DNA from 2 places in the Bradyrhizobium sp. Pa8 genome. Region 2 is predicted to be linked to the other one. Evidence: riboswitches for the same ligand, from Rfam matches in the RefSeq annotation. Region 2 holds a riboswitch; the other holds the start of a gene.
The links. Region 2 has a riboswitch for glycine ahead of ACKWRH_RS28960 (D-amino acid dehydrogenase). Riboswitches for the same ligand answer to the same signal wherever they lie in the genome.
Positions count from the first base shown of each region.

Region 1: it holds a riboswitch for glycine, as region 2 does, so the genes downstream of both, gcvT (glycine cleavage system aminomethyltransferase GcvT) here and ACKWRH_RS28960 (D-amino acid dehydrogenase) in region 2, are expected to answer to the same signal.

Region 1 is NZ_CP176767.1:6,260,595-6,265,009, reverse strand. It holds gene gcvP (aminomethyl-transferring glycine dehydrogenase) at 1-601, opposite strand, end outside; gene gcvH (glycine cleavage system protein GcvH) at 619-987, opposite strand; gene gcvT (glycine cleavage system aminomethyltransferase GcvT) at 999-2,147, opposite strand; glycine riboswitch at 2,294-2,382, opposite strand; gene alaS (alanine--tRNA ligase) at 2,615-4,415, shown strand, end outside.
Region 2 is NZ_CP176767.1:6,102,641-6,107,055, forward strand. It holds gene ACKWRH_RS28955 (M20/M25/M40 family metallo-hydrolase) at 245-1,375, shown strand; glycine riboswitch at 1,472-1,575, shown strand; glycine riboswitch at 1,579-1,692, shown strand; gene ACKWRH_RS28960 (D-amino acid dehydrogenase) at 1,760-3,061, shown strand; gene ACKWRH_RS28965 (ABC transporter permease) at 3,243-4,184, shown strand; gene ACKWRH_RS28970 (ABC transporter permease) at 4,204-4,415, shown strand, end outside.

The sequences.
Region 1 (4,415 bases), 160 kb from region 2:
CGACGATCAGGGTCCAGCCCAGTGGCTCGGCGCGGGTGCGCATCACAGCCAGCGTCTGCGGATGCACGTCCTTGTCGACGAAGAAGGCCTTTGCTTCGACCTGCGAGTGCCGCTCCGCCAGCGCCATCGCTTCCGCCGCGGCGGTCGCTTCATCCAGCAGCGAGGCGTTGGCGACGTCGAGACCGGTGAGATCGCAGATCATGGTCTGGAAGTTGAGCAGCGCCTCCAGCCGGCCCTGGCTGATCTCGGGCTGGTAGGGCGTGTAGGCCGTGTACCAGGCGGGATTCTCCAGAATGTTGCGCTGGATCACCGCGGGCAAAACCGTGCCGGAATAGCCTTGGCCGATCAGCGAGGTGAAGACCTGGTTCTCTCGCGCGAGCCCGGCCATGTGCGCGATCGCCTCGGTCTCGCTCAAGGGCTTGCCGAGATCGAGCGGGGTGGCCTGCCGGATCGAGGCCGGCAGCGTCTCCGCCATCAGCGCGTCGACGCTCTTGGCGCCGACGGCCTCCAGCATTGCGGTGACGTCGCGCGCCGACGGGCCGATGTGGCGGCGAACGAAGGTGGCGGCGGTCTCGCCGCTGGATTTACGGTGCGCGGTCATCGCTTGCTCCATTGTCCTTAAGCCGTGTGGGCCTTGTAGGCGGCTTCATCCATGAGGCCGCCGAGCTCGCTCTTGTCGGCCATCCTGATCTTGAAGAACCACGCCTTGCCTTGCGCGTCCGAGTTCACCAGCGCCGGTTCGGCGGCGAGCGCGTCGTTGGTCTCGAGCACTTCGCCCGTAACAGGCGCGTAGACGTCGGAGGCGGCCTTCACCGATTCCACGACGGCGGCGGCTTCCGCCTTCTTCAGCGCACGGCCGACCTTGGGCAGTTCGACGAACACGACGTCGCCGAGCTGCGACTGCGCGTAGTCGGTGATGCCGACGGTGGCGACGTCGCCGTCGATGGCCAGCCATTCGTGGTCGGAGGTGTACAGCGTCGTGGTCATTTTCTCAGTCCTCAGCGTTTGTAGGTGTTTTTCACGAAAGGCATGGCGGCGACCGTGAGCGGCAGCCGCTGGCCGCGCACCTCGGCGAAGAGTTTTGTATCGAGCGCGCTCGATGCGGTGGGCACATAGCCCATCGCAACCGGCGCGTTCAGGCTCGGGCCGAAACCGCCCGAGGTGACCTTTCCGATCGGCTCGCCGCCCGCGTCATCCGCAAACAGCAGCGCGCCCTCGCGCACCGGCGCGCGGCCTTCCGTGCGCAGGCCGACGCGGCGGCGGCTCGCGCCGTTGTCGAAATGAGCCAGGATCTTTTCGGCGCCGGGAAAACCGCCGGCGCGGGCGCCGCCGCTGCGGCGGCTCTTCTGCACCGACCATTCCAGCGCGGCCTCGACCGGCGTGGTGGCCGTGTCGATGTCGTGCCCGTAAAGACAGAGCCCGGCCTCCAGCCGCAGGCTGTCGCGCGCACCGAGCCCGATCGGCATCACGTCGGGATTGTCCAGCAGCGTTTTGGCGAGACGCTCGGCATCGGCCGCGGGGACCGAAATCTCGAACCCGTCCTCGCCGGTATAGCCGGAGCGCGAGACGGAGCAGTCGAGACCGGCAACCTTGTGCGGGCCGGCATCCATGAACTTCATGGTGGGCGCCTCTGCACATAATTTCGCCAGTGTGGCTTCCGCCTTCGGGCCCTGGAGCGCGATCAGGGCGCGGTCTTGAAGCGAATCGATGATGCAGTCGTCCGAGAGATGCGCGCGCAGATGCGCCTCGTCCGCTTCCTTGCAGGCGGCGTTGACGACCAGGAACAGGTGATCGCCGAAATTGGCGACCATCAGATCGTCGAGAATCCCGCCGTCCGGATTGGTGAACTGGGCGTAGCGCTGCCGTCCCGGGGCAATCGCCACGATATCCTGCGGCACCAGCCGTTCCAGCGCGCGGGCGGCGTCCTCGACCTTGCCCGACTTCGGCCGAAGCGCGAGCTGGCCCATGTGGGAGACGTCGAACAGGCCGGCCTGGCTGCGGGTATGGAGGTGTTCTTTCAGGACGCCCGCAGGGTACTGCACAGGCATGTCATAGCCCGCGAACGGCACCATCTTGCCGCCGAGGGAGACATGAAGCCCGTGAAGGGGCGTATGTTTGAGGGAATCTTGGTCGTCGCGCGCAAGCATTACGGGGGCCCTCGGTGGTTCCCCGGGGACAATTCCCCGGTAGCAACCAGTCGAAGCCCCATCTGTCGCTGTGCCTGAGAGTATTATCCCGTCGGCGGACGCAGTCCGGGCCTTAAGCCCATCGGCGCCTCTTTCCAGATGTCGTCAAAGCCACGCGGTCCTTTTGCCTGAGAGTTTCCGGGGCGGTTGCTCCTTCGGCGCCGGCACCAAAGCCGGTCTCTCCCGACGTGGCCGTACGATACAGATGGGTACAGACCACAGCCCGGCCAAGCCTGTCAACGCGGCCGTTGCGGCTTTCAACGGGATTGCAACGGGATTGAGCGCCTGCGGCAACTCACTGATCTCCTTGCACAGTTTCTGGACAGCGCAGCTGGCCTTGTCTAAAAGCGCTTTGACCCGCAGATATCAGCCCAAATGCCAGGTTTGGATGGCGTATCGCGGGTCCAAGCACACCCGATTGGATGAACATGAGCGGCGTCAACGAGATCAGGTCGACCTTTCTGAACTTCTTTGCCGAGAACGGCCACGAAATCGTGTCGTCCTCGCCATTGGTGCCGCGCAACGATCCCACGTTGATGTTCACCAATGCCGGCATGGTGCAGTTCAAGAACGTCTTCACCGGCGTCGAGAAGCGGCCCTATCAGCGCGCCACCACGTCGCAGAAATGCGTGCGCGCCGGCGGCAAGCACAACGACCTCGACAATGTCGGCTACACCGCGCGCCATCTCACCTTCTTCGAGATGCTCGGCAATTTCTCGTTCGGCGACTATTTCAAGGAGCGCGCGATCGAGCTGGCCTGGACCCTGATCACGCGGGAGTTCGGGCTCAAGAAAGACAAGCTGCTCGTCACCGTCTACCACACCGACGACGAGGCGGCCGGCCTCTGGAAGAAGATCGCGGGCTTCTCCGACGACCGCATCATTCGCATCCCGACCTCGGACAATTTCTGGGCGATGGGCGATACGGGGCCGTGCGGGCCGTGCTCGGAGATCTTCATCGACCGCGGCGACCACATCTGGGGCGGACCTCCGGGCTCGCCGGAAGAGGACGGCGACCGCTTCCTCGAATTCTGGAATCTCGTGTTCATGCAATACGAGCAGGTGACGAAGGAGGAGCGCGTGGATCTGCCGCGTCCCTCGATCGACACCGGCATGGGGCTGGAGCGCATGGCCTGCATCATGCAGGGCGTCGACAGCGTGTTCGAGACCGACCTGTTCCGCCATCTGATCGATGCGACCGCGTCCGCGCTCGGCAGCGGGCCGAACGAGCAGACCGTCGCCTCGTTCCGCGTCATCGCCGACCATCTGCGGTCCTCCGCTTTCCTCGTCTCTGATGGCGTGCTGCCCTCGAACGAGGGCCGCGGCTATGTGCTGCGCCGGATCATGCGCCGCGCGATGCGCCATGCGCAGCTGCTGGGAGCCAAGGAGCCGCTGATGCATCGCCTCGTGTGGGCGCTGGTCCGCGAGATGGGCCAGGCCTATCCCGACCTGATGCGCGCGGAGAATCTGATCGAGGAAACGCTGCGGCTGGAAGAGACCCGCTTCCGCAAGACGCTGGTGCGCGGCCTCGCCATTCTCGACGAGAAGAGCGCGTCCTTGAAGAAGGGCGACATGTTCGACGGCGACGTCGCCTTCACGCTGTACGACACCTACGGCTTCCCGCTGGATCTTACGCAGGACGCGCTGAAGTCGCGCGGCATCGGCGTCGACCAGGCCTCGTTCACCGACGCGATGGAGCGCCAGAAGGCCAAGGCGCGCGAGTCCTGGAAGGGTTCTGGCGAAGCGGCTTCCGAAGCAATCTGGTTCCCGCTGCGCGAAAAGCTCGGGGCCACCGAATTTCTGGGTTACGAGACCGAGAGCGCCGAAGGCGTAGTGTCGGCGCTGGTGAAGGACGGCCAGGAAGTCGCCAGCCTCAAGGCCGGTGACACCGGCGCGCTTCTTCTCAACCAGACGCCGTTCTATGCGGAGTCCGGCGGCCAGGTCGGCGACACCGGTGTGCTCACGGGAGAGGGCGGCATCAAGTTCCGCGTCACCGACACGCAGAAGAAGCTCGGCGATTTCTTCGTTCACGTCGGCACCGTGGAGAGCGGTGAGCTGAAGGTCGGTACCGCGCTGCAGCTCGAGGTCGATCACGGCAGGCGCTCCTCGATCCGCGCGCATCATTCGGCGACGCATCTCATCCACGAGGCGCTCCGCCAGGTGCTCGGCGACCACATCGCCCAGCGCGGCTCGATGGTGGCGCCCGACCGGCTGCGTTTCGACTTCGTGC
Region 2 (4,415 bases):
CTGTTCAAAGGCAGGTTATTGGTTGAGCATTCGGTTCGTTCTTTAGGCGAACTAACCTCATGCGATGCCTTTGTCTTTTGAGACTTGCAGACAGTGCTGAGCGCGTCAATCCGGTTTCGCTGCAGCCCCAAGCGGCGCGCTCACGGGCTCCACAAAGATCGGTTTGGCTCTACAACGCTTTCCGCCAGTCCTATCCACGCCAATGCAATGCGCGTTCCATCTTTCAAGCCTGAGAGACATTAAGATGAATCCAGCCAATCTTCCCTTCGATTCCGAGGCGATGCTCCAGGGCCTGCGCGCCTGGGTGGAATGCGAGAGCCCGACCTGGGACGCGGGTGCCGTCAACCGCATGCTCGATATCGCAGCGCGGGATATGGCAATCATGGGTGCGACGATCGAACGCATCGGCGGCCGACAGGGCTTCGGCGGCGTGATCCGCGCGCGCTTCCCGCATCCGAAACAGGGCGAGCCGGGCATCCTGATCGCCGGGCACATGGATACCGTCCACCCGGTCGGCACCATCGAGAAGCTGAAATGGCGGCATGAGGGCAACAAGTGCTACGGCCCCGGCATCTACGACATGAAGGGCGGCAACTATCTCTCGCTGGAAGCGATCCGGCAGCTGGCACGCGCTTCCTTCACCACGCCGCTGCCGATCACCGTGCTGTTTACGCCCGACGAGGAAGTCGGCACGCCCTCGACGCGAGACATCATCGAGGCGGAAGCCGCGCGCAACAAATATGTGCTGGTGCCCGAACCGGGCCGCGCCGACAACGGTGTCACCACCGGACGTTACGCCATCGCGCGTTTCAATCTGGAAGCGACGGGCCGACCGAGCCATGCCGGCGCGACATTGTCGGCTGGACGCTCGGCGATCCGCGAGATGGCGCGGCAGATCCTCGCCATCGACGCGATGACGACGGAGGATTGCACCTTCTCGGTCGGCGTCGTGCACGGCGGACAATGGGTCAATTGCGTTGCCACGACCGCCACCGGCGAGGCGCTGTCCATGGCCAAGCGCCAGGCCGATCTCGACCGCGGCGTCGAACGGATGCTGGCGCTGTCGGGCACGACCAATGATGTTACGTTCAAGGTGACGCGCGGCGTCACGCGCCCCGTATGGGAGCCTGACGCCGGCACCATGGCGCTTTACGAGAAGGCGCGCGGCATCGCCAAATCGCTAGGCACTGAGCTGCCGCATGCGAGCTCCGGCGGCGGCTCCGACGGCAACTTTACCGGCGCGATGGGCATCCCGACACTCGACGGCCTCGGCGTGCGCGGCGGCAACGGCCACACGCTGGAAGAATTCATCGAGGTCGACAGCCTGGTCGAGCGCGGCCGCCTGATGGCGGGTTTGCTGGCGACGCTGGAGTAAATTGAATCAACTTCGCACTGCACAATGCGTTGGCAGTCGCGGTTTGAAATTTAGCCTTGTCCAAAAATGAGGCGTATCGTACTGCTCGATAGTCCACGCGACGATGCGGGAGAGATTGCAACGAAGGTTTCGGCTTTCGTTGCGGCGCCGACGGAGCAACCGCCCCGGAAACTCTCAGGCAAAAGGACTGTATCGTCAGGACGATCTGGAGAGAGGCGGCACGATCTTGGGATCGCGACGTCCACCGAAGGGGATAGTCTGGAGCTGACCTCGCCGAGGCCCGCAACGGATCAAGCTCTCAGGTAACCGTGACAGATGGGGCGCCGCCAACGGCCTTTGGCCGGCGGTTAGCCTATCCTTACTCACGGGAGCCCCGAACCTGCCATGACCCATATCGCCATCATCGGCGCCGGCATCACCGGCGTAACGACCGCCTATGCCCTGCTCGAACGCGGATACAAGGTAACGGTGCTCGACAAGCACCGCTACGCCGCGATGGAGACCTCCTTCGCAAATGGCGGACAGCTCTCCGCCAGCAACGCCGAAGTGTGGAACAGCACCGCCACGATCCTGAAAGGCCTGCGCTGGATGTTCCGGCGCGATGCGCCGCTGCTGATGAACCCGCGGCCGAACTGGCACAAATATTCGTGGATGAGCGAGTTCGTCGCCAATATCGGCAACTACCGCGCCAACACGGTTCAGACCACGCGGCTCGCGATCGAGGCCCGCAAGCATCTGTTCGAGATCGCGGAGCGCGAAGGCATCGACTTCGATCTCGAACGCCGCGGCATCCTGCACATCTATCACGACAAGAAGGGTTTTGAATCGGGCCTGCAGGTCAATGCGCTGCTGAAGGAAGGCGGGCTCGATCGCCGCCCGGTGACGCCGGAGGAGATCCGCGCCATCGAGCCGACGCTGCGCAAGGACTATTATGGCGGCTTCTACACGCCGTCGGATGCGACCGGCGATATCCACAAGTTCACGCGCGGACTTGCGGAAGCCTGCAAGCGGCGCGGCGCGACCTTTATCCATGAAGCCAACATCGATTCCATTGCTCAGGCGGGTGGCGGCTTTGTCATCGGCTGGGCTGATCTTTCCGCAACCGATGCAGTCGCGTCCGCGCGCGGCATGCTGAAGGTGGACGGCGTCGTGGTCTGCGCGGGCGTGGCCAGCCGGCACTTCGCCACCCTCCTCGACGAGCGCGTCAACGTCTATCCGGTGAAGGGCTACTCGATCACCGTGCAGCTCGACACCACCGAGAGCCGCAACGCGACGCCCACCGTGAGCCTGCTCGACGAAGCCGCAAAAATCGTCACCAGCCGGCTTGGCGCGGATCGTTTCCGCGTTGCCGGCACCGCCGAATTCAACGACTTCAACCGCGACATCCGCGCCGACCGCGTGCAGCCGCTGGTCGACTGGGTGCGCAGCAACTTCCCCGGCGTCGAAACGTCAAAGGTCGTGCCCTGGGCCGGGCTGCGGCCGATGATGCCGAACATGATGCCGGTGGTGCGCGCAGGACGGATGCCGGGCGTGTTCTTCAACACCGGCCACGGCCATCTCGGCTGGACCTTGTCGGCCGCGACCGCGCAGATGATTGCCGGGACCATCGACGGCTGGCGCGGGCTCAACGCACCGCCGACCGCACCGTCACTCAGGGTTGAGCGCGAGTTCCGCCATGCATCCTGAGTGGCCGATATCGGAGGCTCGGCGCCCTCTTGCGACCGCCCTGCCCTTGGCACACAATTTGCCCCGAAACGTCGGCTTCTCCGGCCGGCTTTCCAGCCCGAGTGACAGGCGTGCATGATAGACAGAACCGATTCCACGGGGGCCTCCCGGCCCCACAAGTTCCGCAGCCGGAGATAGGTGCATGCTAGGTTATCTCATTCGCCGCGTTCTGGCCGCGGTGCCCGTGATGGGCGTCGTCGCGCTGTTCGTCTTCCTGCTGCTGCGGCTGACGCCGGGCGATCCGGCCGCAATTCTCGCCGGCGATAACGCGACGCCGGAACGGCTGGAACGCATCCGCGACTCGCTCGGCCTCAACGAGCCGCTGATCGTGCAATTCATCACCTGGGTGAACAAGCTGCTGCACGGCGATCTCGGGACGTCGCTGATCTCCAACCTGCCGGTCATGAAGATGATCAGCCAGCGCGTCGAGCCGTCGATCTCGATCGCGCTCTCGACGATCATTCTTGCCGTCATCGTCGCCGTGCCCCTGGGCGTCATCGCGGCGTGGAAGCACGGCACCTGGATCGACCGTTTCGTGATGGGCCTCTCCGTGCTCGGCTTCTCCGTGCCGGTGTTCGTGGTCGGCTATCTCCTGATCGAGGTCTTCGCGATCGACCTGCGCTGGGTGCCGGTGCAGGGCTTCCGCAGCATCTTCAACGGCTTTGGACCGTTCTTCGAACGCATCATCCTGCCGACCTGCGCGCTCTCCTTCATCTACATCGCGCTGATCGCGCGCATGACGCGTGCGGCGATGCTCGACGTGCTCGGTGAGGACTACGTCCGCACCGCCCGCGCCAAGGGCATCAACGAGGTCGCCGTGATGATGCGCCATGCGCTGCGCAATGCCGCGGTGCCCGTGATCACCGTGATCGGCACCGGCTTTGCGCTGCTGATCTCCGGCGTCGTCGTCACCGAGAGTGTGTTCAACATCCCCGGCATCGGCCGCCTCACGGTGGACGCGGTGCTGGCGCGCGACTATCCGGTCATCCAGGCGATGATCCTGCTGACGTCGCTGATCTATGTCGTCGTCAATCTCCTGATCGACGTCGCCTACACGCTGCTCGATCCCCGGATCCGGTACTGAGGCAAGGATACCAACAAAAATGTCCGTCGATAGCCTCCCCCAGTCGTCCATTCCGATCACGTCGCCGCTGCGGCCGCGTTTCGGATTCCTCACCTCGACGCCGATCATCGCGGCGGCCACGATCTTGCTCGCGCTGATCGTGCTGGTCTCGATCCTGGCGCCGCTGATCGCGCCGCACGATCCGGTCCAGCTCGCGCCCTCGCAGCGGCTGAAGCCGGCCTCGGCGCAATT